Regions from separate parts of the Komagataeibacter europaeus genome, predicted to be linked through region 2. Evidence: riboswitches for the same ligand, from Rfam matches in the RefSeq annotation. Region 2 holds a riboswitch; each other region holds the start of a gene.
The links. Region 2 has a riboswitch for cobalamin ahead of S101446_RS10590 (carbohydrate porin). Riboswitches for the same ligand answer to the same signal wherever they lie in the genome.
Positions count from the first base shown of each region.

Region 1: it holds a riboswitch for cobalamin, as region 2 does, so the genes downstream of both, S101446_RS02810 (TonB-dependent receptor plug domain-containing protein) here and S101446_RS10590 (carbohydrate porin) in region 2, are expected to answer to the same signal.
Region 3: it holds a riboswitch for cobalamin, as region 2 does, so the genes downstream of both, S101446_RS12320 (DUF1636 domain-containing protein) here and S101446_RS10590 (carbohydrate porin) in region 2, are expected to answer to the same signal.

Region 1 covers NZ_CP021467.1:645,405-655,032, forward strand. Annotated here, with positions in the region: gene S101446_RS02790 (AMP-binding protein) at 1-581, shown strand, start outside; gene S101446_RS18730 (hypothetical protein) at 949-1,137, shown strand; gene S101446_RS18170 (hypothetical protein) at 1,419-1,874, shown strand; gene S101446_RS02805 (neutral/alkaline non-lysosomal ceramidase N-terminal domain-containing protein) at 1,982-3,346, shown strand; cobalamin riboswitch at 3,404-3,622, shown strand; gene S101446_RS02810 (TonB-dependent receptor plug domain-containing protein) at 3,742-5,841, shown strand; gene S101446_RS02815 (ABC transporter substrate-binding protein) at 5,855-6,679, shown strand; gene S101446_RS02820 (FecCD family ABC transporter permease) at 6,712-7,683, shown strand; gene S101446_RS02825 (ABC transporter ATP-binding protein) at 7,680-8,438, shown strand; gene S101446_RS02830 (pyridoxal phosphate-dependent aminotransferase) at 8,583-9,628, opposite strand, start outside.
Region 2 covers NZ_CP021467.1:2,295,933-2,305,560, forward strand. Annotated here, with positions in the region: gene S101446_RS10575 (EAL domain-containing protein) at 1-1,947, shown strand, start outside; gene S101446_RS10580 (23S rRNA (adenine(2030)-N(6))-methyltransferase RlmJ) at 2,139-2,990, shown strand; gene S101446_RS10585 (ribokinase) at 3,110-4,063, shown strand; cobalamin riboswitch at 4,084-4,308, shown strand; gene S101446_RS10590 (carbohydrate porin) at 4,455-6,092, shown strand; gene S101446_RS10595 (hypothetical protein) at 6,367-6,999, shown strand; gene S101446_RS10600 (peptide deformylase) at 7,023-7,550, shown strand; gene S101446_RS10605 (response regulator) at 7,520-8,245, opposite strand; gene phoU (phosphate signaling complex protein PhoU) at 8,251-8,955, opposite strand; gene S101446_RS10615 (TonB-dependent receptor) at 9,129-9,628, shown strand, end outside.
Region 3 covers NZ_CP021467.1:2,657,251-2,666,878, reverse strand. Annotated here, with positions in the region: gene acuI (acrylyl-CoA reductase (NADPH)) at 1-430, shown strand, start outside; gene S101446_RS17750 (hypothetical protein) at 533-763, opposite strand; gene S101446_RS12330 (CbtB domain-containing protein) at 726-950, opposite strand; gene S101446_RS12325 (histidine phosphatase family protein) at 1,120-1,650, shown strand; cobalamin riboswitch at 1,705-1,949, shown strand; gene S101446_RS12320 (DUF1636 domain-containing protein) at 2,108-2,506, shown strand; gene cobW (cobalamin biosynthesis protein CobW) at 2,512-3,564, shown strand; gene cobN (cobaltochelatase subunit CobN) at 3,597-6,968, shown strand; gene cobG (precorrin-3B synthase) at 6,965-8,188, shown strand; gene S101446_RS12300 (precorrin-8X methylmutase) at 8,195-8,836, shown strand; gene S101446_RS12295 (precorrin-2 C(20)-methyltransferase) at 8,833-9,570, shown strand; gene cobJ (precorrin-3B C(17)-methyltransferase) at 9,567-9,628, shown strand, end outside.

The sequences.
Region 1 (9,628 bases), 1.7 Mb from region 2:
TGGCATGCATCCGTATTGGCGCGGTGCATGTCGTGCTGCCAGCCGTGCTGGGCGCGCCGACCCTGGGCGAACGCCTAGCTGATTGCGGTGCGGTTGCCGTGCTGACAGGGAATGGAACCGACTACGACACCCCCCTGAAGGCCACGTTGGACAAGGCATTGCACGCGGCAGGTTCCCGTTGCCGGGTCAGGCTGGTACTGATCGTCACGGCAGGGGATGCGGAAATCATGATGAAGCCGGGACGCGATCATCACCATGATGCCGTTGTGGACTGGTACGAACCTGATTACCCGCCCGAGGCCATGTATGAAGATGACCCGCTGTTCCTGCTCTATCCCGCGGGCAGGACAGGCCGGTGTCACGGCGTGACGTATACGGCAGGGGAGTATGGCCGCCTGATATCCTATACAATGGGTATGCTGTCACCCCCCTCTGGCGATGCCGGCATTCCCGGCGTCCTGCTTGCAATGGCATGGAATACGGGACAGACCGCCCTGATCGTGGGGGTACTGGCAAAAGGGGACGCCATTACAATTCATGGACATGCCCGTGCGGCTGCGATGCCGGCCAACTGTTTTTAAACAGTTCTGGTCGCAAATTCCGGAACGTGAAAATCAATGCCTGCGCCTCTCCGTTTTTTACGGAGAGGCGCTATCTGTTAAGGTGCCGTGAATATCAATCAGTCATGATTACTGTATCAGGCTAAGCTTTTTGCTCCGGGACCGTTCCGCCCATCTTACATTGTCTTCACGGATAATTTCTTCACCAACTGGGTGTCTTTGACCGGATCTTCGTCGCCCTGACAGAACAGACAGGCCGTTCAAAGCGCCTGATGATCGATGCGACACACCTCAAGGCGCACCGGACATCGGCCTCCCTGCTCCAAAAGAGGTTTTTCCCCGCCATATCGGGCGGACAAAAGGTGACCTAAACTCAAAACTCCATGCCGTGTGCGATGGTCTGGGCCGCCCTGTCCGCCTTCATCTGACTGCGGGACAGGTCGGTGACTTCAAGGGCGCAGACGTGCTGCTGGCAGATCTCTCTGACGAGACAGAAGAAGTCATCGGGGACAGAGGCCATGACGGCACATGCGATGGCGCTGGCGATTGGACAGACCAGAAACCGGGACCGTCCTGACTGGTAGATCAGCCTGTTAGGAAATATTTCCCATAATCATGTCGGGTATTCACCTGTTTTTTTGCAGGGGGTTGCGGCACGGCCTGCAAATGTCTGGGTGCCGATCCGTACATTCCTGAATATACACCGAATATCAAGAATATTCCCCGATATGGTTACGGTGACGTAATTACCATTATCTGGCGCCGGACCTGTCTGATACGGTTTATTACATCATGAAACCTTACATTCATGGTCGTGCGGCATAATGTATTAGGGGTCGAATTAAAGGATATCATATTATGAAGCGTTCAATTCTTTTCGCACTGGCACTTGGCGCCTCCCTTCCGCTGGCAGCACATGCCCAGTCCAATGACTGGAACCAGGGCGGTGAACAGGGCGAACATGGTGGTCGCGGCGGCCATGGCCATCACGGCGGTCGCCATAACGGGGGCGAAGGCAACCGTGGCGGCCAGGGTGGCGATTACCAGCGTGGCGGTGACCAGAACGGTGGTCAGGGCGGCGAACGCGGTGGTGAACACGGCGATCGTGGCGAACGCGGCGGCGAAGGCCGTGGCGACCGGAACGGTGGCTTCGGTGGTCAGGGCAACCGCGGCGGCGACAGCCAGAATGGCGGCTGGGGCGAACATGGCGGTGGTCGTGGTGGTGAAGGCCAGAATGGTGGCTGGGGCGAGCACGGCGGCGGTCGCGGTGGTGACCGCAACGGTGGCTGGAACCAGAACAGCGGTTCCAACTGATCTCCCTGCTACCCGAAAGGCCCGGCATATTGCCGGGCCTTTTTTTGTTACAGATGGACGCACTGATATCGTGCCCGTCATACGCAACGGATAAAGGGGACAGGATCGTGCCATCCAGACGGGATTTCATGGCGACCATCGCCTCTGGCGCCCTTGTGGCGCTGGGTGCGGGACCGGTACGCGCCGCCACGACCGGGAAACCGGCGTTTCGTGCGGGCAGCGGGCGGGCCGATATCGTTTTCCCGTCCGGCCGGTTTCCCATTGACGGCTTTACCGGACAGCACGACCCGCTGGCCGTGCGTATCGTGCTGCTGGATGACGGGACAACCCGGCTCGCCATTGTCGTGGTGGACCTGACATCCATCTCCGGTGAACTGATCACCGCGATCAGGACCATCGTGACGGATGTCGCGGGCATTGCCACCCCGGACATCATTGTCAGCGCCAGCCACACCTTTTCCGCGCCGCACATATTCGCAGCGGGGCAGGCGCCGCCGGGCACGGACATGAAAGCCAATGCCGCCGCATGGCAGGCGGTCATCCAGGCCGCGCGGCAGGCCGCGACACGCGCCCTTGCGTCCCTGCAGCCCGCGCGCCTGGGTGCCGGGCAGGGAACAAGCCGGGTCAGCGTGAACCGTGACGTGCGGACCCCGTATGGCTGGTGGCTGGGCGCGGATGACGCGGGGGATACGGACCCGACCGTAAGCGTGCTGCGCATTGACCGGCTGGACGGCAGGCCGCTGGCGATCATGACGAATTTTGCCGTGCAGTCCTCGGTCATGGACGGATCGGTCACCAGCACGGGCGGCAGGCTTGTGACGGCCGACCTCGCCGGTGCGGCCATGCGGCATGTCGAGGCACGGTACGGCCCCGACGCCACCGCCCTGTTCATGGTGGGGGCGGCGGGCGATCAGGCCCCCTATCTTCAGGCCAGCCGTCCCGTCGTCAATGCGGATGGCAGGGCGGCCCGGATTGACATCCATGAAGCCGGGTTCGCGATTGTCGACCTGCTGGGCGCGCGCCTTGGCACGCAGATTGTCGATGTGGCGGAACGGATCAGGGCCGTCGATGCACCGACACTCGACATCCGGCGGGAAAGCATACAGGTGGCGTCACAGGCGTTCTCGCCCCGCACGGACCGCGCCACGGGGCCGGTCACGACATTTTCCTATGATGCGGGGCCGCCGGTTGCGCTGCCCGTGGTGCTGGTCCGGATCGGTGACCTTGCGCTGGTGGGCGTGCAGCCGGAACTGGCCGCGGGCCTTGGCGTCCGGATCCGCGCGCATTCGCCCTTTGCGCATACCATGGTGGCCACGATGGTTGATGGCGGGGCCAAATACATGCCCGATGCGCGCAGCTATGACCGCCATACCTACGAAGCGCGCAGCTCCCCCTTTGCCAGGGGGGCGGGGGAAGCCGCCTGTGCCCGGATCGTGGCATTGCTGAAGCAGGCCCTGCCTGCCGCCCGGTAACGGCCGCCAGCGGGCATGGGGCGTAAGGCAGCCCGGGTTGACAGGACCGCCCCGCACGATCAGAACCGTGCCGACGGTTTCCCCCTGCGGGGGGATGAAAAGGGAACGGGGTGCGGATTGCGATCCAATGCCCCGGCTGTCCCCGCAACTGTAAGCGGTATGTCCTTGCATTGCCGGATGTCATGGTCCGGGCCACTGGAAACTGCGGTTTTTCGGGAAGGTCGTGCAGGATGCCACGCCGTGAGCCAGGAGACCTGCCGTCATAGTGGTTGCGACCGGGAACTGTCTGGCGGGGTGTCCTGACGGTGTGGCGCCACGGATTTCCCTACGGACCGGAAACCGTGTGGTGGCACGCTCTCGTGGCAACGATGATGTGACCGCGAGACCTGAACCCGATGATCCTTTTCCGTAATCTGCTGATTGCCTCCACCACATTGATGACAATGGGGGCGGCGGTGGCGCGCGCTGATGCCCCTGCCGGGCAGGGCGCGCCACAAAAGCAGCCCGGCCGCGCGCATGTGGTCAGGGATCAGAAACCGAAAGCTGCCGTTCCACCGGGCGATGCGGGCCTGCCCGAACTGATCAGCGTCAGCGCCGCCCGCAGGCCCACGGCAGCCGATGACATCGGCACCAGCATGACCATCATCACCGAACGGCAGATCCAGACCCAGCAGCGGCGCAGCCTGACGGACATCCTTGCGCGCCAGCCGGGGCTGAACGTGGTGCAGACGGGCGGGCCAGGTGGCACGTCGTCCATTTTCATGCGGGGCAATAACGCCAACGAGGTCAAGGTCCGCCTTGATGGCATGGACATCAATGACGGCAGTTCCACCAGCGGCCTGTTTGATGCCGGGGCGTTCGTGACCGACGGCATGGGCCGGATCGAGATCCTGCGTGGCCCGCAGAGCGGTCTGTACGGCGCGGACGCCATGGCCGGTGTCATCGACATCACCACCGCACGCGGACAGGGTCGCTTCAGGCCGTTTGTCCGGATCGAAGGCGGTGGCTACGGCACGTTCAACCAGACATTCGGCGCGCGCGGCAGCCGGGGACGGTTTCATTACAATGTGGAATTTTCCCATTACCGCATGGACGGGTTCCATAATATTCCGTCCTATATCGAACAATATTATGGCGCCAGCCAGCAGCAGAGGCATGAAGGCAACCGCGATGACAACCGTGGCGTCAACACCCGGCTGGGTTATGACGTCACCCGCAGTTTCGACCTGGGGCTTACGGCGCGGCTGATACAGGACAACAACCATTCCTATTCGGTGTATGACCTGCAGAGCGAAAATCTGTACGGTGACAGAGGCGTGCGGGAACAGACCACCCGGAACGAGGCTATCGTGCGCGGGACGGCGCATCTGGTATCCTTCCACGGCCTGTTCGATCAGGTGCTCGGCCTTGGCTACATGACCAACCGCAACCGCTGGACGGAGACGGGCACAAGCTACGGCAGCCCGGTCAATCCCGATCCCGATTATTACCGGTCGAGCCGACTGAAGGTGGACTGGCACGGCACGTTCAATTTCAGGCAGTATGGCCAGTTGCTGATCGGGGCCGAGCATTTCCACGACACGTTCAATACCAGCCATACGGCGTCCAGCATGTGGGATAGCGGATACGATACCTCCGCCAGCATGGATACGACCGCGGGCTACGGGCAGTATCAGGGGAACTGGAACCATATTCTGTACGGCGCAGCCAATATCCGTTACGACGCCAATTCACGCTACGGCAACCATGTGACATGGCGCGTGGCACCCGCGATCCATGTGCCGGGCACCGGCACCATCATCAAGGCCAGCGCCGGTTCCGGCTTCCATGGACCGTCATTGTACCAGCTGTTCGCAAGCCAGGTGGGCGCCGGATATTCGGAAAAGGGCAATCCCAACCTGAAGGCGGAGCAACTGATCGGCTATGACGCGGGTGTTGAGCAGAAACTGCTGCATGACCGTCTGAATTTCGGCGCAACTTGGTATGACAACCGGGTCAGGAACCTGATCCAGTCCTCGCTGTCGATTGATTCGTCATATGACTACAACTACTCCTACGCCAATGTGGCGAAGGCGCGAATGTATGGTGTGGAAGCCTTCGTGAACTGGAAGGCGCTGCGTACCCTGGAATTCAACCTCAGCTACACCTGGACCCATGCGCGCGATGAAACGAACCACGACGAACTGCAGCAGCGTCCGCAGCACAAATTCAATTTCAACACGACATGGACCCCCATCCGCGACCTGACATTTTCGGGCAACATCCTGTACACCAGCGGCTGGCGCGACCTGCCGGTCATCGGTAGCGAGACATGCAGCACATGCGCAAAAGGGCATGGGTATTTCACCATCGACGTGGCTGCCAGTTACAGGATCAACCGCTATGTTTCCGTCTATGCCCGCGCCGACAACCTGCTGGACCGCCAGTTCGAGGAACCGATCGGGTACCTGCAGCCCGGTCGCGCCGGTTATGGCGGCTTCATGCTGAATTACTGACATGAAGGGGGTTATGGCGGGCATTGTCGCGGGTCTTCTTGTCTGTGCCCCGATGGCGCGGGCGCAGTCCCTGCCGCGCGTGGTGTCGCTCAATGTCTGCACCGACCAGTTATTGCTGCTGCTGGCCGGACCGGGGCAGATCGTGGGCGTGACGCCGCTTGCGCGCGACTGCTGGAATGCCGTGCTGTGCGAACAGGCGCGCAATGTGCCGATCCTGCGCCCCACGGCGGAAAATGTCGTGGCGTCCCACCCTGATATCGTACTGGGGGAGACCTATACCGCGGCTGTCGCCATTCAGGCCGCGCGTGAATGGGGGGCGCGGGTTGTCGTCCTGCCGCCCGCGCAGGCGCTGGCGGATATTCCCGGCCAGATCATGACGGTGGCGAACGCCATTGGCGCCGGCGCACGGGGGCGCGCGCTGGCCGGGGATTTTGCCCGCCGCCTTGCATCCCTTTCAGCCAATCCCGGTCCCGCCGACCCGACAGCCGCGATCTACGCCGCCAATGGTTTCGTCACCCGCGCGGGGTCATTGCCCGATGATGTCCTGGCCCATGCTGGCCTGCGCAATTATGCAACTGTCATGGACCGGCAGGGGACGGCCCGCTTTTCCATGGAGATCCTGATCGCGCACCCGCCCGACCTGCTGGTGCTGGACCGTTCGGGGCAGGGCACGTCCCTGGCACAGTCCATGCTGGATCATCCCGCGCTGAAACAGGCCTTTGCCGGGCCGCACCATCTGGATCTGCCCGCCCGGCTGTGGTTGTGTGGCCTGCCGCAGACACTGGACAGTGTCGCCATGCTGCGTGCCGCCCGCGACAGACTGGGGACCATCCGGTGAAACCTGCCCCTAATGCCCTGTTACTGAACATCATGCTTCTGGTGGGGGTGGCGGGCCTGTCCTGCGCGTCGCTCATGTGGGGGGAAACCCGTGTCATGTTCGCGCATGCGCTGGCGGACCTGCTGGCGGGGCGGCATGGCGCGGGTGCCGTCATCGTGGGGCAGCTGCGCCTGCCGCGCACGCTTCTTGCCATCATGGTGGGGGGAACGCTGGGCCTGTCGGGGGCGGTGTTGCAGGGGTACCTGCGTAACCCGCTGGCCGATCCCGGTATCCTGGGGGTATCGGGTGGCGCGGCGCTGGGGGCGGTCAGCGTGTTCTATACCGGCCTCATGCAGGTTTCCATCGCGGCCCTGCCGCTGGGCGGGCTGACGGGGGCGCTGTGTGCCGTGGTCGTCCTGATGGGGCTGGTGGGACGGGGCGGCACGCTGGTGCTGCTGCTGGCGGGGGCGGCGCTGAGCAGCTTTGCGGCGGCCCTGACGGCGCTGGTGCTGAACCTTGTGCCCAGCCCCTATGCATCATTCGAAATCATGCACTGGCTCATGGGATCGCTGACGGACCGGACCTTTGCCCATGTGTGGATCTGCCTGCCGGGCGTGGCCTGTGGCACGCTGCTCATGCTGTCGGCAGGGCGTGCGCTGGATGCGCTGACACTGGGGGAAGACGTGGCGGAAAGCCTTGGCTTCCGCCTGCACGGGGCATGGGGCATCCAGACGCGTATCGTGCTGGGGGCGGCCGTGGCCGTGGGGTCGTGCGTGGCGGTGTCGGGCGCGATCGGCTTTGTGGGGCTGGTGGTGCCGCACCTGCTGCGGCCGCTTGTGGGGTATCAGCCATCGCGGCTGCTTGTGCCGTCCTTTCTGGGGGGCAGCATGCTGCTGCTGTTGGCGGATATGGTGGTGCGTGCGGTCACGGTCGGGCCTGAACTGCAACTGGGCGTGTTGACGGCGCTGGTGGGCGCGCCGGTTTTCCTTGCCCGCGTCATCATGCTGAAAAGAACCGTGCCATGACCCTTCTGCAGGCACGCGACATCTCGCTCAGGCGCGGGGACCGGGCGGTTGTCGCCGCCGCGTCGCTTACGCTGGCGCGGGGACGGGTCATTGGCCTGATCGGGCCGAACGGGGCGGGGAAAAGCACGTTCATGCGCATGCTGGCGGGATTGCAGCCCCCTGATCGCGGGCATATCGCGCTGCTGGGCCATGACATGGGCCGGATCAGCCCGACGTTACGCGCCCGGCAGCTTGCCTTCGTGCCACAGCAGGGCGAACCGCCGCCGCCCATGCCCGTGCGCGCGCTGGTGGCACTGGGGCGCCTGCCGCATGGGCAGGTCAACGCGCAGGCCGCCCGTCATCCGGCGGTGGCGCGTGCCCTGGCCGCCACCGGCCTGCTGGACCTGTGCGCGCGCCCGGCCAGCCATCTGTCCGGTGGGGAACGGGCGCGCATGAACCTGGCCCGCGCGCTGGCGACCGACACGCCGGTCATGCTGGCCGATGAACCGATCGCGGCACTCGACCCGGCGCATGCCCTGTCGATGATGCGGCTTTTCCGCCAGCAGGCGGGGCAGGGGAAGGGCATTGTCGTCGTGCTGCACGATCTGGTCCTGGCGACCCGGTTCTGTGATGAACTGGTGCTGATGGACAATGGCGCCGTCATCCGTCATGGCCCGGCCACGCAGGTGCTGGATGATGACATCATGCGCACGGTTTACGGGGTAACGGTGCGGCGGGTGGACGGCGCTGTCCTGCCATGGGCGCTGTGCCGCTGACAGCCGTCGCATGATCCGGGCGATGGACCGCAGGCGGGGTCATGCAAGGCCGCGCCATTTCCCGCGCAACGCAGCCGCATGACCATAAAAAAGACCGGGGCACCATCCGGATGCCCCGGCCTTTTCCCGGATACGGGTCCGGCCTTACTTCAGGCCATCCACGAAGGCCGCGATGCGACGGCAGCCTTCGCGCAGGGTATCCGTGTCGGTGGCGTAGGAAATACGGAAGAACGGGCTCATGCCATAGGCCGCGCCCTGCACGGACGCCACCTGCTGTTCTTCCAGCAGCGCCATGACGAAATCGGCGTCGGTCGCGATCAGGCGGCCACCGGCCGAGGTTTTGCCCATGCACCCGCTGATGTCGGGATAGACATAGAACGCGCCCTGCGGCGTATGGCACTGCACGCCCGGAATGGCGTTGAGCAGGGAGACCACCAGATCACGCCGCGCCTGATATTCCGCCGCGCGGTCCTTCAGGAAATCCTGCGGGCCGTTCAGCGCGGCCACGGCGGCGGCCTGCGCCAGCGTGTTGATGCCGCTGGTGGACTGGCCCTGCATGTTGTTCATGGCAGCAATCAGCGCGCGGGGACCGCCGCAGTAGCCCACGCGCCAGCCGGTCATGGCATAGGCCTTGGACACGCCGTTGACGGTCAGGACACGGTCCTTCAGCCGCGGCTCGACCTCCGCGATCGTGCAGAAGGTGAAGCCGTCATAGATCAGGTGTTCATAGATGTCATCGGTCATGATCCAGACCTGCGGGTGCTTCAGCAGGACGGCGGCGATGGCTTCCATGTCCGCGCGCGGGCAGCATGCGCCGGTGGGGTTGCCGGGGAAGTTCAGGACCAGCCACTTGGTCTTTGGCGTGATCGCGGCCTCAAGCGCTGCGGCGGACAGGCGGAAACCCCCCTCGGCAGGGCAGGGCACGGACACGATGGAGGCCCCGGCCAGGCGGGCGATATCGGCATAGCTGATCCAGCTTGGCGTGGGCAGCACCACCTCGTCACCGGGGTTGATGGTGGCCATCATGGCGTCATAGATGATCTGCTTGGCGCCGTTGGCCACCAGGATTTCATCCAGCGCGTAATCAAGGTGGTTTTCGCGCTGGAACTTGCCCTGCACCGCCTTTTTCAGCGCGGGCTTGCCATCCTGCGGCGGGTATTTGGTGTCACCCGCGCGTGCTGCGGCAATCG
Region 2 (9,628 bases):
CGCACGGGGTTTGAACAGGATATCCATACCCGTGGAAAACAGGGCAAGGACCTGTGGCTGCGCTGTGCGGTAACCCCGCATTACGGGGCCGATGGGCAGCTTGCGGATATTATCGTCATCCTGCACGACATTACCCATGACCGGCAGTTGCGCGAACTGCAGCGCGACGTGGTGGAAGCGCTGACGGACCAGCTTTCGTTGCGCGAAATGCTGGACTTCATGTGCCGCCGTATCGAACTGATCGCGCCGGACTGCATGGCGGTGGTCATGCTGGGCACGGGTGGTGTCCTGCGCACGGGCGGGCACGGCGCGCTGCCCATGCCGGTATTGCAGGCTTTCGACGGGCTGGAAGCCAGTACCGCCGGCGGGGCCTGCGGTACCGCAATCGTCACGGCGCAGGACGTGGTCGTGCCCGACTTCAAGACCGAGACCCGCTGGCCCGCCCTGCGTGACGTGGCAGGCCAGCACGGGATCGTTGCGGAATGGGCAGTCCCCATCATCCTGCGCAATGGGGATGTGGCGGGCAGCTTCTCGCTGTATTTCCGCGCACCGGGGCAACCGGGGGCATGGCACCGGCGCATTGTCGGGGCCTGCGTGCATCTGGCCATGCTGGCGATTGAACAGCAGCGCAGCCGGGATTCAATCATCCGCCTGTCCTACACCGACCGGCTGACCAGCCTGCCCAACCGCATGTGGCTCAACCGCCGCATGCAGGAACTGTCCACCCGGCCATCGACAGCGCCCCTCAGCATCATGGTCATCGACCTCGACCGCTTTCGCAAGATCGTGCAGGCGCTGGGACAGGGCCGTGCTGACCAGCTTCTGCTGGAACTGGCCGCCCGCCTGCGCAACGGCATGGTGGGACGCGATGTGCTGGTGCGCACAGAAGGCGATGAATTCGTTGTCCTGACGGAAGAAAACGCGCCCGATGTCACCCTTCTGGCCGAACGGATCATCCATAACCTTGAAGAGCCGTTTACCGTTGACGGCATTCCCGTCAGCATTTCCGGCAGCATCGGCATAAGCACCCACCACGGTGAGGGGCAGGATGTGGAAGAGTCCCTGCGCCAGGCCTACACCGCGCTGGCGCAGGCCAAGAAGGCGGGACGATGCTGTTACCGCTTTTTCCACCCATCCATGAACCGGCAGGCGGATGACCATGTCATCCTGGCCTCCGCCCTGCGTGAAGCCATAGCCGACAACCGCCTGACACTGGTTTACCAGCCACAGGTCAACCTGCATACGGGCGAACTGCATGGCGTGGAAGCCCTGTCGCGCTGGGATGACCCGGTTCTGGGCATGGTGTCGCCAGGGCGGTTCATTCCCGTGGCCGAGGAAACCGGACAGATCCGCGCCCTTGGCGTATGGTCGCTGCGGGTCGCATGCGAACAGATGGCCGAATGGATCGCACACGACATTCCCGTACCGACCGTATCGGTCAACCTGTCCGCCATCCAGTTTCAGGATCCCGATCTGGTATCACAACTGGCGACCATCCTGCACCAGACCGGCGTGCCGCCGGAACGGCTGATCGTTGAACTGACCGAAACCGCCATGATCGAGAATTTCGACCAGACGGTGAACACCGCGACCGCCATCCGCAACCTTGGCATCGGGCTGTCGATGGATGATTTCGGTACCGGCTATTCCAGCCTGTCCAACCTGGCCAGCCTGCCCATAAGCGAGGTCAAGATCGACCGCAGCTTCATGAACGGCTTCGGCAGCACCGGCAATGTGCGTCAGGTGGTGACCGCCATCATCCGCATCGGGCACACGCTGGGCATGACCGTCATTGCCGAAGGCGTGGAAGAAGCCGCGCAATGCGCCCAGCTGCGCGATATCGATTGCGATGTCATACAGGGTTATTACTTTGGCCGGCCGATGAACACCGCATCCCTTGATGCATGGATCAGGGAACGCAGGGCCGAAGCCGTCCCGGTCGCCTGACGCACCCCATGGCGGCATGGGCGGCACGATGCCGACAGGCAGGATGACCGCCTGCATCGCCCTGCGCCCGCACCATGCCGCTCCGTGACTGCACGGCAACCCACGGACCGGCATGGAAAAAGACCGCACGATCCATTAACAGTCCTGCGGACCCCGTTCATGGGGCATGCAATCCGTGGGACGGCCAGACCTTGAATTACAGACACAGCTATCACGCCGGCAATTTTGCCGATGTCATGAAACATGTCGTGCTGGTGGCGCTGATTGACGCGCTGCGCCGCAAGCCCGCGCCTTTCTCCGTCCTCGACACCCATGCCGGTATCGGCCTGTATGACCTGTCGGGGCGCGAAGCGCAGTCAACGGGGGAATGGCGTGACGGTATCGGTCGCCTGCTGGACGCGCCAGCCGATCCTGCCGCACCGCCATGTATCGGGGAATGGCTGGAGATCGTGCGCGCCACGATCGCCGCGCATGAAGGACGGCTGTTCTATCCCGGCTCCCCCGCCATTGTAGCAAGCATGCTGCGACCGGGCGATACGCTGACATGCTGCGAACTGCACCCCGAGGACCAGCGCAGCCTGCGCCGCCTGTTCCGGCATAATCCCGCCGTATCCATCCATGGTCGCAACGGATATGAAGCCATTACCGGCCTGCTGCCGCCAAAACAGGCGAAGCGCGGGCTGGTGCTCATGGATCCACCTTTCGAGCAGAAAGATGAATTCCATGCCCTGGCAAAAGCCATCATCACGGCCCGCCAGCGTTTTGGCACGGGCGTCATCGCCGCATGGTATCCCATCAAGCACCGCGCGCCCACGCATGCCTTCCACAATGCACTGAAGGATGCGGGACAGCGCAACCTGCTGGCGCTTGAACTGACCCTGCGGCCGCCACTGGACCCGACACGGCTGAATGGCAGCGGCCTGCTGATCGCAAACCCGCCGTTCCGGTTTGAACAGACCGCGCGCGCCATCCTGACCACGTTGTGCCCGCATCTGGGGGATGATGGGACACAGGCGAACGTGGAATGGATTGTACCTGAATAACCAAAAACTTCTGATAAGCGGAAGGGCATGGCACAGGCAGGCTGCGTACCTGTATGGTTACGGACTGAAGTGGTAAAATGACCCTTGCGTGTTCATTTCCACTGTTCAGGATTTCATCAGTGCCGACGCCACAGCCCCATATTGCCGTCATTGGCAGCACCAATATCGATTTTGTCGTGCATGTCGCGCGTTTTGCACAGCCGGGTGAAACGCTGCATGTCCATTCCTCCACCACCGGGCTGGGGGGCAAGGGGGCCAATCAGGCGATTGCGGTGGCAAGGCTGGGGCAGGAGGTGGCGCTTGCGGGCTGGACGGGTCGTGACATGCTGGCAGACATGGCGCGCACCACGCTGGAACAGGCCAGGGTCAATACACGCTGGCTTATGGAAGACCCGGCGGCAGGCACCGGCCGGGCCTTCATCACCATCGACCATGCGGGCGAAAACCAGATCCTTGTCGATGGCGGGGCAAACATGCGCCACGGGGCGGAAGCCGCGTCCCGGCTCGCCCCTGCCCTGGATCAGGCCATACTGGTTATGATGCAGATGGAAATGCCCCCCGCACTGGTGCTGGAAATGGCCCGGCAGGCCCGTGCGCGCGCCATTCCCGTCATGCTGGACCCCGCACCGGTCCCGGCAGGCGGCCTGCCGGAAGACCTGTACGCGCTGACGGACATCCTGACCCCCAACGAACGCGAGACCCGTGACCTGACGGGTATCGAACCCACCGATGAAACAACCGCCCTGCAGGCGGCCCGCATCCTGCACGCACGCGGCGTACGCACGGCCATCATCAAGCTGGGGCATCGCGGCGTGGCGTATTCCGCACCGGATGGACAGGGGTTCGTCCCGCCCTTCCATGTCCGGGCTGTTGACACGGTGGCGGCGGGGGACTGTTTCAATGCAGGGCTGGCCTGCGCACTGGCGCGCGGGGCGGCGATTGGGGAAGCCGTGCGCTTCGCCGCCGCCTGTGGCGCGCTGGCCACCACCCGTCCCGGCGCCGCACAGGCCGCACCGGACGGGAAGGAAGTCGCAGCCCTGCTGGACCGGCAACCCCCGGCTGATCTTGCCTAATGGACTGTAAACGCTATAGTCCGGGTCACAAGTCAACGGTCCCGTGCAAACGGGTGAAAAAGGGAATGTCGTAAACCCCGGCTGGATGCCATATCCGGGGGTGCAGTCGGCAGCTGTACCCGCAACTGTAAACGCAGAGTACTTCATCTGGCGCCGCCACACGGCACCCACTGGCCCCGGCCGGGAAGGGAGATGGAATGCAGTGACCCGTAAGCCAGGAGACCTGCCGTTGTCCTTGACAATATCGCCGGGCGGGCCGACCGGAGATGGACACGAGACATGTACAAGACCACCTGACATCCCGTCCCCCGCGCCAGCAGTGGCCCGTTACGTTGGGCCGCTTTTTCCAGCCCCTCATGGCTGGCCCCATCCTGACGGGATGTTTTTTTGCATGAAATTCCTCTTCGCCCGCGCGGCACGCCATGGCCGCACGCGTGCCCTTCTCTTCTCCTGCGGCCTGATCGGCATTACAGAAGCCGGCGCCCATGCGCAGGCCCAGACACAGATCGCGCAAGACCGTGCCCGACTGGGCAATTCCACCCCGCTGATCCAGCAGATCGACCCCGCCACGGTGCGTGATTCGGAGCGCGCGCAGGCCGATACGGAAGAAAAGGCCGCGGTCGCGGCAGGGGGCGAGGACAGGCTGGACACCAGCGGCAACCTGCTGGGCAACATGTGGGGCGCGCGGCCGTGGCTTTACAAACACGGCATCACCTTCGACATACAGGAAGTCGATGAGGTCTGGGGCAACGGCACCGGCGGCACGCCCAGCACCAATGGCGACGGGCAGGGTTCGGGCACCGGCCCCGCCTATGACGGCGTCACCATGCCGACGCTGACCATCGATACCGAAAAGCTGTTCGGACTGAAAGGCGGCCTGTTCAACGTCAGCGCGCTGCAGACGCGCGGGCGCTCGATCTCGCAGGATCACCTGAACAACTTCAACCCCATAAGCGGGTTCGAGGCCGACCGCTCCACCCGCCTGTTCGAACTGTGGTACCAGCAGTCCTTCCTCAAGGGAAAGCTGGACGTGAAGATCGGCCAGCAGGACCTTGATACCGAATTCCTGGTCAGTGATTACGCGTCTTTGTACCTGAACGCCAATTTCGGCTGGCCCATGGCCCCTTCGGTCAACCTGTATGGTGGCGGACCGTCATGGCCGCTGTCCTCGCCCGCCATCCGCATCCGCTACCGCCCCAGCGAGAAATTCACCTTCATGTTCGCCGCCGCCGACGACAACCCGCCCGGCAACCGCTACAACTCCCTGCCCATCCAGCAGGCCACCGGGTCCGGCAGCGGCTTCAGTTCCGATCCCACCAGCCAGACCTATGACGGCGCCAACGGCACGAACTTCAACATGGGCAACGGCGCGCTGCTGATCACCGAACTGCAGTACGCGCTCAACCCGCAGCCGGCCGACATGTCCAACGTGACCAAAAATCCCGGCCTGCCGGGGGTGTACAAGCTGGGTGGATACTACGATACCGCGAAATTCGCCGACTACCGCTACAACCAGCGCGGCGGTTCACTGGGGGCGGCCACGCTGAACGCCAGCGCCACGCAGGCCGACCTGACCCCGCGATGGGACCGGGGCAACTGGATGGTCTATGGCATCATCGACCAGATGATCTGGCGGCCCTCGCTGACATCCCCCCGCTCGCTGGGTGCATTCGTGCGCGCCACGGGCAACGGGGGCGACCGCAACATGATCAGCTTCGCCATCGACGCGGGGCTGAACCTGAAGGCCCCGTTCAGGGGACGTGACAACGACACGATCGGGCTGGGCTGGGGCATCGGCCGCGCCAGTTCGGGGCAGCGCCAGTTCGACCGCGACAGCCATTCGCTGGTGCAGGGCAATGAAAACCACCTTGAACTGACCTATCAGGCGCAGGTCACGCCATGGCTGGTCATGCAGCCCGACTTCCAGTACGTCTGGCACCCCGCCGGCGGCGGTGCCGACCCGTCCTTCCCATACCGCCGCACCGGCGACGAGGCGATCTTCGGCCTGCACAGCAATATTACATTCTGATGGACGCATATATTCCGGCCCGTAAGGATCCCCATGCCTCGGGTGGGGCATGACGCCCGTCCCGCTGGTGCCCGTCCTGCTGGTGATGGTACGGCTGCCATTCGCATTCGCGGCCCATAATCCGCGTATTCCCGCCACAGGAATGGCAAGAGAAGACAAAAGCACAGGGCGGAATTGAAAATTTACATTGTTGTGAGGAACGGACCCCTTCTATACGCCTGAATACACAGGCACATGGCTGGGTCCCGTGCCGCATTGCAAAAGGAAAAAACCGTTGCGCCGTCTTGTTGCTTTATGTCTTCCGCTCGGTATGGCCGCCTGCGCGCAGCACGCCCCCCGTCCCATGGTAAATTACTGCCGGCAGCCTGCTGTTGAATCCGCGGTGGTGGCCATTGCCAATCAGGGCGCGCCCAATGCATCCCCGGCCATCCGTTTCGAAGACGGGACGGTCAAGAGCGCCGTCTATAACGACCATATACAGGTCATGGCCTGCCATGGCAGCCTGGTGCGCAAGGATGGCACGCGGCAGGACGGCATCGCCGTCGCCCGCCTGCCGCACATGCGCACGGGATGGAAGGAAATCTGGGGCACCAGTGCGGCCAGCCACCAGTGGATATCGGATGCGGACATAGAAAAAAACAAGCAGAACCGGTACGCCGACTATTACGAACATACCCCGCAGGCCTGCAAACCCTATGCGCATGACCTGTTCTACGGCACGCAGAAATCGGACAAGGAAACCGAACACCTGCGCGAGACACTGTATGACTGCCTGGCGGAACATGACGTCAAGCCGCTGCGTCCCGTATCCGGCGTGGACCATACCTACAGCCCGTTCGGCATGAACTTCTACATTCCGTATTACACTAACCTGAACGCGGACGATAACGGTCCCTTCCTGTACTGATCGCAAACCGGAACCCAGCCTGCATGGCCATCCTGCCGATTGTCCGCTTTCCCCATCCCTGTCTGGAACAGGTGGCGCAACCCGTTGATGCAACGGCGCCCGCAACCGCGCAACTGGCGCGCGACCTGCTGGAGACCATGCATGCGGCCCCGGGAATCGGGATAACCGCATGTCATGTGGGCATTGCGCAACGCGTGGTGGTGATTGACCTGCCGGATGGGGATGGGCCGCATGTCTATGCCAATCCCGAAATCATCTGGCAGTCGGCGGAAACATCCACGCAGGAAGAAGGCAGCGTGTCCATGCCCGGCATCCACGCGCCCGTCACCCGCCCCGCGCGGATAAAAGTGCGCCATGCGCGCCCTGACGGCGGGAATGTGGAAGAAGACGCCGATGGCCTGCTGGCCACCTGCCTGCAACATGAAATCGACCAGATCAACGGCATATTCTGGCTGAAACGCCTGTCACGCCTGCGCCGCGAACGGGCGCTGAAGCGTTATGCCAAGCTGGGACGTGGCGGTCAGGCCACCTTGCCATCATCCAGCATGTAACCGCTGGAACGCACGGTACGGATCAGGTCCGCCCCACCCGTGGCGTTCAGCGCAAGACGCAGCCTGCGGATGTGGACATCCACCGTGCGCTCTTCCACATGGATACGATCATCCCACGCGGCGGCCAGTATTTCGGCGCGCGAAAACACCCGGCGCGGATTGCGCAGCAGGTGTAGCAGGATACGGTATTCCGTAGGCCCCAGGGCAAGCGGCGTCCCCGCACGGCTGACCCTGCGCCCGGCATGGTCCAGCGTTATGTCAGCAAAGGTCAGTACGTCCTCCGCCTGTGCCGCAGGGGTTGCGGCACGGCCCGCGCTACGCCGCATGACCGCACGCACGCGCGCATGCAGCACATCCATCCCGCACGGCTTGACCAGATAATCATCCGCCCCGGTATCCAGCGCGTGGACGGAATCCTGTTCTTCCCCCCGCGCGGTCAGCATGATGATCGGCAGGTACCGCGTGGCCGTGGCCATGCGCAGCCTGCGGCACAGGTCAACCCCGGACAGGCCCGGCATCATCCAGTCCAGCAGGACAAGGTCGGGCTTCCACTCGCTCACCTCACGCAGGGCGTCCAGACCGTTATCGACCGGCATGACAAGGTGCCCCGCCGCCTCAAGGTTGTAGGACAGCATGACGGACAGGGCGGCATCATCTTCTGCGACAAGGATGCGCAGCGGGCGATCTTCGAACAAGGACGCTAGCCCCCCTGTCCTGAAAACCCGCCACGGGGGCGGACAACCGGCAGTATCTCGCCCGTCGCGGTGTAATAGACGCGTTCGGCGATATTGGTGGCGTGGTCGCCGATCCGCTCAAGGTTCTTGGCAATGAACAGCAGGTGCGTACACGGCCCGATATTGCGCGGATCTTCCATCATGTAGGTAACCAGTTCGCGGAACATGGCGTTATACAGTTCGTCCACCGCCGTGTCGGACTGCCAGACTTCACGGGCAAGGTCGGCGTTGCGCTGGCTCATGGCGTCGATCGCGCGGCGCAGGTTGTCCTGCACCAGCCGCCCCATGCCACGTAAGCCGCTGAGCGATATGCGCGACGTCACAAGTTCCGTGCGCAGCGACCGGCGCGCGATGGAAGCCGCACAGTCACCGATACGTTCCATGTCGCCGGTGATCTTGAGTGCCGAGACCACTTCACGCAGATCCCCCGCCACGGGGGAACGCAGGGCGAGGATACGGATGACCATCGCCTCCACATCGCGTTCCAGCGTATCGACCTGCGGGTCGAGATCGGCTGCGACACCGGCGGCGTTTTCATCACGGTCGGCAATGGCGGCGACAGCCTGCGATGTCTGCTGTTCAACCAGTCCGCCCATCCGCGCCATCATGGAACGAAGCTGTTCCAGTTCCTGTTCGTAACTGCTGACGATATGTGCCGATTCCTGTCCCACCCGTGAGAACCTTCCTGCCTGCCCGCACAATTATACGGGATATGCCCGATAACAGGGCTTATGATACGTCACACGGATATAATATATCCGTCCCGGATTTGTTCAAGACGATGTCATACCCCATCGGGATGACCCAAAATAATGAAATAAAAAGATTTCTTCAGGAACGCTCCATGCCACATGCCCCCCGTCCCCCAATCCTGCCCGATCCGGTCCCCGTTTCCTACCGGCGGATGCTGACAGTCGCGCTGGGCACGATGCTGGGCATGGGGCCGGGCATGGCGTCGGGAAATGACAACACGCCTGCCACGCCACCCGTCACGACGCGGGCCTCCACACCCGCGCATCTTCCCGCAGCACCCACGGAAACCATGACCGTGACCAGCCAGCACGTGGTGGGCACCCAGCCCGGCGGTGGCCTGATCCGGGTGGAGGACGCGCCGAAATCCGTCAGCACCATCGGCACCGACTTCATGCGCAAGCAGGCGCCCAGTGCGACGGCATTCGACATGGTCAGCCTGCTGCCCGGCGCCAATGTCTCCTCCTCCGACGCGCTGGGGTTTTCGCCCCAGACCAACATCACGGTGCGGGGACTGAGCGGGGATTCGCTTGGTTACATCCTGGAGGGCATGCCGCTTAATGATATCGCCTATTACAACGGCTATCCGGGGCA
Region 3 (9,628 bases), 360 kb from region 2:
CCATACCTACCTGACCGGGCTGGGAGCGACGGAAGTGCTGCCGCGCGATACCCTCAGCCCCACCGGAAAGGTGCTGGAAACCGCACGCTGGGCGGGGGGAATCGACGTGGTGGGGGGCGAGACGCTGGCCACCATGTGCGCTTCTGTCCAGTACGGGGGCACGGTGGCGGCCTGCGGGCTGGCGGGGGGGCTGGCGCTGCCGCTGACGGTGGCGCCCTTCATCCTGCGCGGCATACGCCTGCAGGGAATCGACAGCGTGATGTGCCCGCGTCCGCGCCGCATGACCGCATGGACCCGCCTTGCGCGCGATATCGATCCCGCGCGACTGGACAGCATGCTGCATGACGCCCGCCTGGCCGACGCCATCGCGATCGCGCCGCGTATCCTTGCCGGTCATATCCGGGGGCGGACCGTCATCAATATGGTCTGAGATGCCGCCCTTCCTGCACCGGGATCGCAATTTCCGAAGCTTTCTGAAAACAGCTTCACCAAAAACTTTCTTATGATTTACAGACCGTTTCAGGACTGGATTTCAGAAACCGTCTGAAATCAAGTTATTGAAAATAAACAAAAGTCCTTGGGCGCCGCCTTTTTGAAAAAAGGCGGCGTTTCCTGACCGCATTTCAGGAAATGGTCTTTCAACACGCACAATAAAAAACGGCACGCCCACCGGGGCATGCCGTCCTTCATTCACCGTCGCGCCATAGCGGGCACGCAGCCCTGATTCAGTGGCAGGGGAAACCCAGCAGGTGACGGCCATCATGCACGAATTCATGCACGTAATGGCCGGAAATGAGGGAGGTCGCACCCTGCTCGGCACCCACGAAATAGATCAGCAGCGACGCCAGGACGAGCCCGAACACACCCCACGGCAGCAGGTCGCGGACCGGGATGGAAACCTGCGGTGCGGCGACAGCGGCGCTGGACAGAACGGATGTATCTTGGCTCATACTGGTAACTCCATGGATCACGTGCGACCCGGAGCAGCATGCAGGGGACACACCATATCGGGCCGTCCTTCCCATAACCGGATCTGGGTCCATGTTTTCAAAATTGACACGGAAGGTCAATCATTCCCTTGCAGACCCCACGTCTCCCCCACACGCAGGGCAGCAGGGCATGAACCAGACCCTGACCTGTCTCGCGCTGCCTGCCCCCGACTGCGTGCGCCGTGGCGTTTTCCCGATGCATGGCGAAACATGCCCCCTGCCCGCCAGCCTTGCCCGGCATGTCGTGGATGCCGGGCAGGTCCTGTTCCCCCCCACCATGCCGGCCTTCGGCGCGCGCCACGCCATGCCCGAACCCGCCCTGCGCGCGCCCGGCATGGGAACATGGGCCGGACAGTCGTTGAAAGACCTGTCCCCCGCCGACCTTGCGCGCTGGATCGCCGATGCCGGTTTCGCCCCGCCGGGCGGGGAAAGCCGGACCGCACACCTGCACCGCGTGGCGCGCTGGCTTGAAACCCTGTCCCCCACGCCCGCACGGGTTACGGTGGTGGCCGACGCCACGGTTGTCCGGGCGATCATGGTCGCCGCCCTTGGCGGAACGGCCGCCATGCTGTCGCGACTGGATATCGCGCCCCTGACCCGTACATGCCTGACCCGTCATGCAGCATGGCGCGTGGCTGTCAGTGGCGCACCGCTGCCATGACCGCATGACATGCGCCCGCATGCCGGGTTTCTTTGACAGTGCGGGGATCGATCGTCTAAATCCGCCGCTGATGGTTCCCCCTTGTGGGGGAGAATAGGGAAGACGGTGCGCCATACCGGCAATTCCGTCGCTGCCCCCGCAACTGTAGGTGGCTGTCTCCCGGCCCGGTCCGCGTCCTGCGGGCCGACATGCGCCACTGGTTCCCATGATCGGGACCGGGAAGGCCGCCGGGATCGAGGGTGCTGACCCCAGCACCCTCCGCCACAAGCCAGGAGACCTGCCATCATGTCCGCCCGCAGGCGGACATAACAGGACCGAATTCGATCGCATGGCCGGCGGGGTGCCCGGCACGCGACAGGCGCCCGCCCTGCCCATGCGCAGCGCGCAAAGCCATTGACCGCGCACCCCGCCCACCGCTGCCCGCGCGCAGCAACGCCGCGAAAGGGCACGCACCGTCATGAGCACTCCCCCACTACCCGCACCCTCGGAAGCCGGTCCCGTTCACCTGCATGTCTGCGTGACCTGCCGCCGTGGCCTGCCCGCTTCCGACAACCCGCCCGGACGCCAGCTGTTTGATGCCATGCAGGCGCTGGCATCAGGCAACCCGCAGGTCGTGGTGCATGAAGTCAACTGCCTTGCCGCGTGCAATGACGGCTGCACCGCCGTTGTGGCCATGCCGGGCAAATGGGGCTGGCTGCTGGCCAGACTTGGCCCTGAAAAGGCAGCGGACCTCATGACCTATGTCGCCGCCTACGGCGCATCCCGCAGCGGCACCGTCATGCCATCCCGCCGCCCCGCCAGCCTGTCGGACATGGTGCGCGGCCGTTTCCCCGCATCCCTTTTTTCAGGAGCCTGATCGCCATGACCCCATCCGCCACGGCCCGCGCCAGGGTACCCGTCACTGTCATCACCGGCTTCCTGGGGGCGGGCAAGACCACGCTGCTGCGCCACGTGCTGGCCAATGCGAAAGGTCGGCGCATCGCCATCGTGGTCAATGAATTCGGCACGCTGGGCATTGATGGCGACACGCTGCGCGCCTGCGGCGTGGAAGGGTGCCGTGACGAGGATATCGTGGAACTGACCAATGGCTGCCTGTGCTGCACGGTGGCCGATGACTTCCTGCCCACGATGGAAGCCCTGCTGGACCGTGAGGCACCACCCGACCATATCGTGATCGAGACATCGGGGCTGGCGCTGCCCAAGCCGCTGCTCAAGGCATTTGGCTGGCCCACCATCCGCACCCGCATGACGGTGGACGGCGTGGTCACGGTCGTGGACGGTCCCGCCGTCGCCGCCGGCCGCTTTGCCGATGACCCCGACGAAGTCGCCCGCCAGCAGGCCGCCGACCCGTCGCTGGACCACGACAACCCACTGGCGGAAGTGTACGAGGACCAGTTGCTGTCCGCCGATCTGGTGGTGCTGAACAAGACCGACCTCATGACCCCGGCGCAGGCCGATGCGGTGGAAGCGTCCATCCGCGCCGAGATCCCGCGCGTGGTCAAGGTGGTGCGCGCGACCGACGGACAGGTGGACCCCGCCATCCTGCTGGGCCTTGACGCAGCGGCGGAAGACGACCTTGAAGCCCGCCCGTCCCACCACGACGCCGAAGGCGGCGAGCACGAGCATGATGATTTTGAAAGCTTCGTCGCCCCCATCCCTGAACAGGACAGTGTGGAGGGCTTCATCGCCCGCCTGAAAACACTGGCCGGACAGCACGACATCCTGCGCATGAAGGGCTACGCCACGGTACGCGGCAAGGCGATGCGCCTTGCGGTGCAGGGGGTCGGCAGCCGGTTCCGCCATCAGTTCGACCGCGCCCTGCCCCCTGACGCGCCGCGCACGGGTAGCCTTGTGGTCATTGGCCAGAAGGGCATGGACCAGTCCGCCATCACTGCCACGCTGGCGCAGGCCTAGCGGCGGGCGACTGAGGGAAACGGGCAGCCACCATGCACCTGCTTGCGCGTGAGGTCCGCACGCTGGAAGACGGCGAACAGGCGGAAGACCTAGGACATGCCCCGGCGGATATCGTGTTCCTGTCCTTTTCGGACAGTGACCTGCTGTGCCTGAACGCGGCCCACGCGGCGCAGGGCGCGCCGGCTGCGACCCTGCGCACGGCCACGCTGTCGCGCCTGCTGCATCCCATGTCCATCGACCTGTACGTGGCCGACACGATCATGGGGTCGCGCTGCGTGGTGGTCCGGCTGCTCGGCGGCGTGGAATACTGGCGCTATGGCGCGGAAGAACTGTCGCGTGCCTGCCAGCAGGCCGGGATCCCGCTGGCCTTCGTGGCGGGGGACGGGCGTGACGACCCGCGCCTTGCCGCGCTGTCCATCGTGCCGGAAGCCATGCGCACCCGCCTTGACGCGCTGCTGCGCACCGGCGGGACGGCCAACATGCAGGCAGCCCTGCGGCTTATGGCGCATCTGGCCGGACGTGGGCCGGATGACGGGGCTGTCCCCGTTCCCCTGCCACCGGCCGAAGTACTGCACGCCGCCGATCCAGCCCTGCCGCTGCGGGCCATGGTGGTGTTCTACCGCGCGCACCTGCTGGCGGGGGACATTGCCCCCATCACGCAGCTTGCGGCCCGACTGGCCAGCCATGGCATGGGGGCGGACCTTGTCCATGTCACGTCGCTCAAGAATCCCGAATCCGCGCGCATCGTGGCCGCGCGGCTGGCTGAGAACCCGCCGGATGTCATCATAAACGCTACCTTTTTTTCCGCCCGCACGGGCGACGACAGCGGCTCCCCGCTGGATCTTGCGGGCGTGCCGGTGCTGCAGGTGCAGCAGCCGGGCATTCCCTTTGCCGTATGGCGCGACAGCGTGCGCGGCCTGTCACAGGCCGATCTGGCGATGCAGGTTGTGCTGCCCGAACTGGATGGCCGCATTCCCGCCTGCCCCATTTCCTTCAAGGAAGAAACGGCCCCCGGCCTGCCCGCGCGCCATGACCCCTATCCCGATGGCATCAACCTGACCTGCGCGCGCGCGGTGGGCTGGGCGCGGCTGGGGCATGAACCACCCGCCACGCGACGGGTCGGGATCATCCTGTCCGATTATCCCGGCGCGCAGGGCGTGCCCACGGGACAGGCGGCGCATGCCGTGGGGCTGGACAGTTTCGCGAGCCTTGCGCACATCCTCCGCCTGCTGCGCGACGCCGGTTACGATACGGGTGACGGCACCCTGCCCACGGCGGACGCGCTGGCCCACAGGCTGGCGCGCGCATCGGCACAGCCCTTCGTTTCCGTCGCCACCTACCGCGCGTGGCTGGCGGCATTCCCCCCCACGCTGCAAGATGCGCTGGCTGCCTGCTGGGGCGCGCCGGAAGATGACCCCACCGTAACGGATGGCCAGTTCTGCCTGCGCCATGTCCATATCGGGCGCGTCGTGATGGCATTGCAGCCCGATCGCGGGGCCACGACCGACCGGCATGCGGGCTATCATGATCCCGACACGCCACCCCGCCATGCCTATGTCGCGTTCTACCTCTGGCTGCGCCATGAATGCGGGCTGGACGCCATGGTGCATCTGGGCACGCATGGCACGCTGGAATGGCTGCCGGGCAAGGCGGCGGCCCCTTCGGCCACGTGCTGGCCATCGGTGCTGGTGGGGGGCATGCCCGTCATCTACCCCTTCATCGTCAACAACCCCGGCGAGGCAGCCGCCGCGCGGCGCAGGCTGGGGGCGGTCACCATCGGCCATATGACGCCCCCCATCGTGCCTGTTGGTACGGCGGGGGCCAATACGGGCGACCTTGAGCGCCTGATTGATGAATATGCCGCGGCCGACGGACTGGACCGCAGGCGGGGTGCGATCCTGCGCGGGGAAATCCTGCAACGCGCCGACAGCCTTGGCCTGCTGAGCGAAACCGGCGTGACCCGCACGGATGACGAGGACGAAGCCCTCGCCCGACTCGATGCCTATCTGTGCGACGTCAAGGATTTGCAGATCCGTGACGGGCTGCACGTATTCGGCAGCCCTCCCCCGCGTGCGCCCGAACTGGCGCAGGCCATTGCCCGTTCATGCGGCGGGGTGGCGACGGACGACATCACGAAGCGCCTGCTGGCCTGCGGGCATGCGGAAGGCACGGCGCTGCTGGCGGCCCTTGACGGGCGGTTTGTTCCTGCCGGGCCCGCGGGCGCGCCCACGCGGGGCCGGGCCGACGTGCTGCCCACGGGGCGCAACCTGTACGCCATGGACCCGCGCGCCATTCCCACCCGCTCCGCCCTGGTACTGGCGCGGCGCACGGCGGCGCTGCTGCTGGAAGGGCACCTGCAGGATCAGGGCGAGCCGCTGCGCAGCGTGGTCATCGACCTGTGGGGATCGGCCAGCCTGCGCACGGGGGGCGAGGATCTTGCCCTTGCGCTGCTGCTGATGGGGGTGCGCCCGGTATGGGATGGCGCGTCGGGACGGGTGACGGGGATCGAGATCATTCCCATGGCCGAACTCGACCGCCCGCGCGTGGATGTGACGCTGCGCCTGTCGGGCCTGTTCCGTGACGCCTTTCCGGGGCAGATCGCGCTGTTTGAACAGGCGGTGCAGGCCGTTGCCGCACGCGGTTTCGAGGCCCCCGACCTCAACCCGCTGGCGGCACGGGCCGCGGGGCTGCAGGGGGCTGCATTGCAGGCCGCGACCGCCCGCATGTTTGGCGCGGCACCGGGCAGCTACGGCACCGGGGCGGAAGACCCGCTGGCGCGGGGCACGTGGGCCACGCGGGATGATCTGGGCCGGGCATGGCTGGAGGGGTCGGCATGGACCTATGGCGGCGCGCGGGAAGGCCAGCGCCAGCCCGACGCACTAGCCGCGCGCATGGCGGGGGCGGCGGTCGTGCTGCATGTGCAGGACAATGCCGAAACCGACATTCTGGAAAGTGCCGACATGGCCACCCATGAAGGGGGCATGGCGGCGGCGGCCAGCATGCTGGGCAACACGCCGCGCATGCTGCATGGCGACACTTCCCGCCCCGATGCGCCGCGCCTGCGTGCAACGGCACAGGAAGTGGCCCGGGTCACGCGCGGGCGGCTGGCCAATCCGGCATGGCTTGCAGGCATGCGTCGCCATGGCTACCGGGGGGCGGCCGAGATCGCGCGCGGGATGGAGGCCCTGCACGGATTCGCCGCAACCGTGCCCGCACGCTTTGACCGGCAGTTTGACCTGACCTTCCGCGCCCTGCTGGACGATGCGGAAATGGATGCCTTCCTGCGCCACGCCAATCCGGACGCCCATGCCGCCATCCGCCGCCTGCTGGCCGATGCCCTGCGCCGGGACCTGTGGCGGCCACGCAGCAATTCCGCAGCCATGCTGCTGGACCCGCGGCCATGACCATAGCCCCCACCGTGCGCGGCTGGTGCCCCGGCCTGCACACCCCGATGGAAGCAGCCGATGGCTGGCTGGTGCGCGTGCGCCCGCCGCTTGGCCGCCTGTCCGGGGCACAGGCCCGACAGATCGCCCGCGCCGCCACCATGCACGGCAACGGGCTGATCGAACTGACCAGCCGGGGCAACCTGCAACTGCGCGGCCTGACATCCGACAGCACCCGCGCCTTCGCCCATGACATGCGTATTGCGGGACTGGCCAGCGCCGACGCCGCGACCGAGGCCCGGCGCGGGCTGCTGCTGTCACCGCTGGCGGGTATCGATCCCGCCGCCGCACCTGACGCACCCGACGTGATCCGTGCGCTGGATACCGCCCTTACGAACGCCGATACGTTGCGCGGCCTGCCCGCCAAATTCGTGATTGCGGTGGAATGCGGCGGCCATATCCCGACGGGCACGCTGCGGGCGGATATTGTCGCCCGCGCCACGGATACCGGATGGATGGTGGTGTGCGGCGATCGCGCGCTGGCCTGTCCCGGCGCGGATGTCGCGCGCATTGCCGTTGCACTGGCGCATGCGCTGGCCGCGATGAAACCCGTCATGCGTCCGCTGCGTGATCCCATGCTGGGGCAGGCCGCCTTTGCCCGCATCAGGATGCCCGATACGGTAACCGCTCCCTCCGCCCGTCCGCACCGGCCCGTGCTGGCGGGTCCCCTGCCCGGTCACGCCATGGGGGTGGTACTGCCGCCCGGTCCCATTGCGGCCAGGATGCTGGAAGACATCGCGCGGTGGTGCGACGAACGCGGCAACGGCCACATGCGCGTGGCCCCGTGGCGCGCGATCGTGCTGGAACAGTGTGATACGCCGCCCCCCCTGCCCGGCCTGATTACGCAGGTGGATGATCCGCGCCTGCGCATATGGGCGTGCATCGGCACGCAGGGCTGCGCGTGCGCCACGCGCGACGTCATTGCCGATGCCCATGCGCTGGCCCCCGACCTGCCACCGGGCGTCAGCCTGCATGTATCGGGCTGCGCCAAGGGATGCGCCCACCCCGCCCCTGCCGACATCACGCTGGTGGCGGGACCAGGCGGCTATGGCCTGTGCCTGCATGGCCGGGCGGACAACACGCCTGTGGACATCGGGCTTTCACTGGCACAGATACATCCGATCGTGCGGGGCTGGTCCCCGGCACCCCACCGATCCCACCCCACGCCACGGGAGAACTGAACCGGCATGACCCCGCAGACGGAACCGTACGACTACATTCATGACGGGGCGGCGATCTATGCCCGTTCCTTTGCCATCATCCGCGCCGAAGCCGATCTGAGCGGACTGAGCGAGGCGGAAGCTCGCGTGGTCGTACGCATCATCCACGCCTGCGGCATGGTGGATGTGGTGAAATCCATCCGCATGTCCCCCGATTTCGTAAGCAGCGCACGCACGGCCCTGCTGGCGGGCAAGCCCATCCTGTGTGACGCGAACATGGTCGCCCACGGCGTGACCCGCGCGCGCCTGCCGGCCGACAACCCGGTCATCTGCACGCTGCGCGACCCGCGCACGCCGGTTATTGCCAGGGAGATCGGCAATACCCGCTCGGCTGCGGCAATGGACCTGTGGGGCGACCAGCTGGATGGCGCGGTGGTGGCCATTGGCAATGCGCCGACCGCCCTGTTCCACCTGCTGGAAATGATCCGCGCGGGCGCCCCCCGGCCTGCTGCGGTCATTGGCATGCCGGTCGGCTTTGTCGGTGCGGCGGAATCCAAGGAAGCGCTGGCGGAATTTGGCGACCTGCCGTTCATCATCGTGCGTGGCCGCCTGGGCGGCAGCGCCATGGCGGCAGCCACCGTCAACGCACTGGCGAGTGAAGCGGAATGACCGGCAACGCCGCGACCGGCCGCCTGTTCATCCTGGGCATGGGGCCGGGTGACCCGGAACTCATGACCATAAAGGCCGCGCGCATACTGCGTGAAAGCCCGGTGGTGGCATGGTTCTGTCGCCATGACCGCCCCGGCCATGCCCGCCAGATTGCGGGCGACATGCTGCCCGAACGGGCGAAGACCCTGCGCTTCGCCTATCCCTTCACCACGGAAATCCCGGTCAGCGACCCGGCCTATCTTGTACGCATGGCCACGTTTTACGACGAATGTGCCGAACACATCGCAGGGCACCTGCAAAATGGCCAGGACGTGACCCTGCTGTGTGAAGGGGATCCGTTCCTGTTCGGATCGGCCATGTATGTGTTCGACCGGCTGCATGAACGCTTTGCCTGCACCGTCGTGCCCGGCATTACCGCCATGGGCGGATGCTGGTCGGCGGCACGGCAGCCCATGGTGCATGGCGATGACGTGCTGTGCGTCATTCCAGGCACGCTGGATGAAGCGGCGCTGACCACATGGCTGGAACGGGCGGATGCCGCCGTCATCATGAAACTGGGCCGCAATCTTGAAAAGGTACGCACCGCCCTGCGCCATGCCGGACGCGAGGAGCGGGCGATCTATGTCGAACGCGCGACCCAGCCGCAGCAGTGCTGGATGAAGCTGACCGACATGACGGGACCGGCACCCTATTTCTCCATTATCCTGGTGCCGGGGCGGGAGGACGCGCGATGACGCAGGCGGCAGGGCGCATCTTCATCGTGGGGCTTGGCCCCGGGGCGCCGGAACAGGT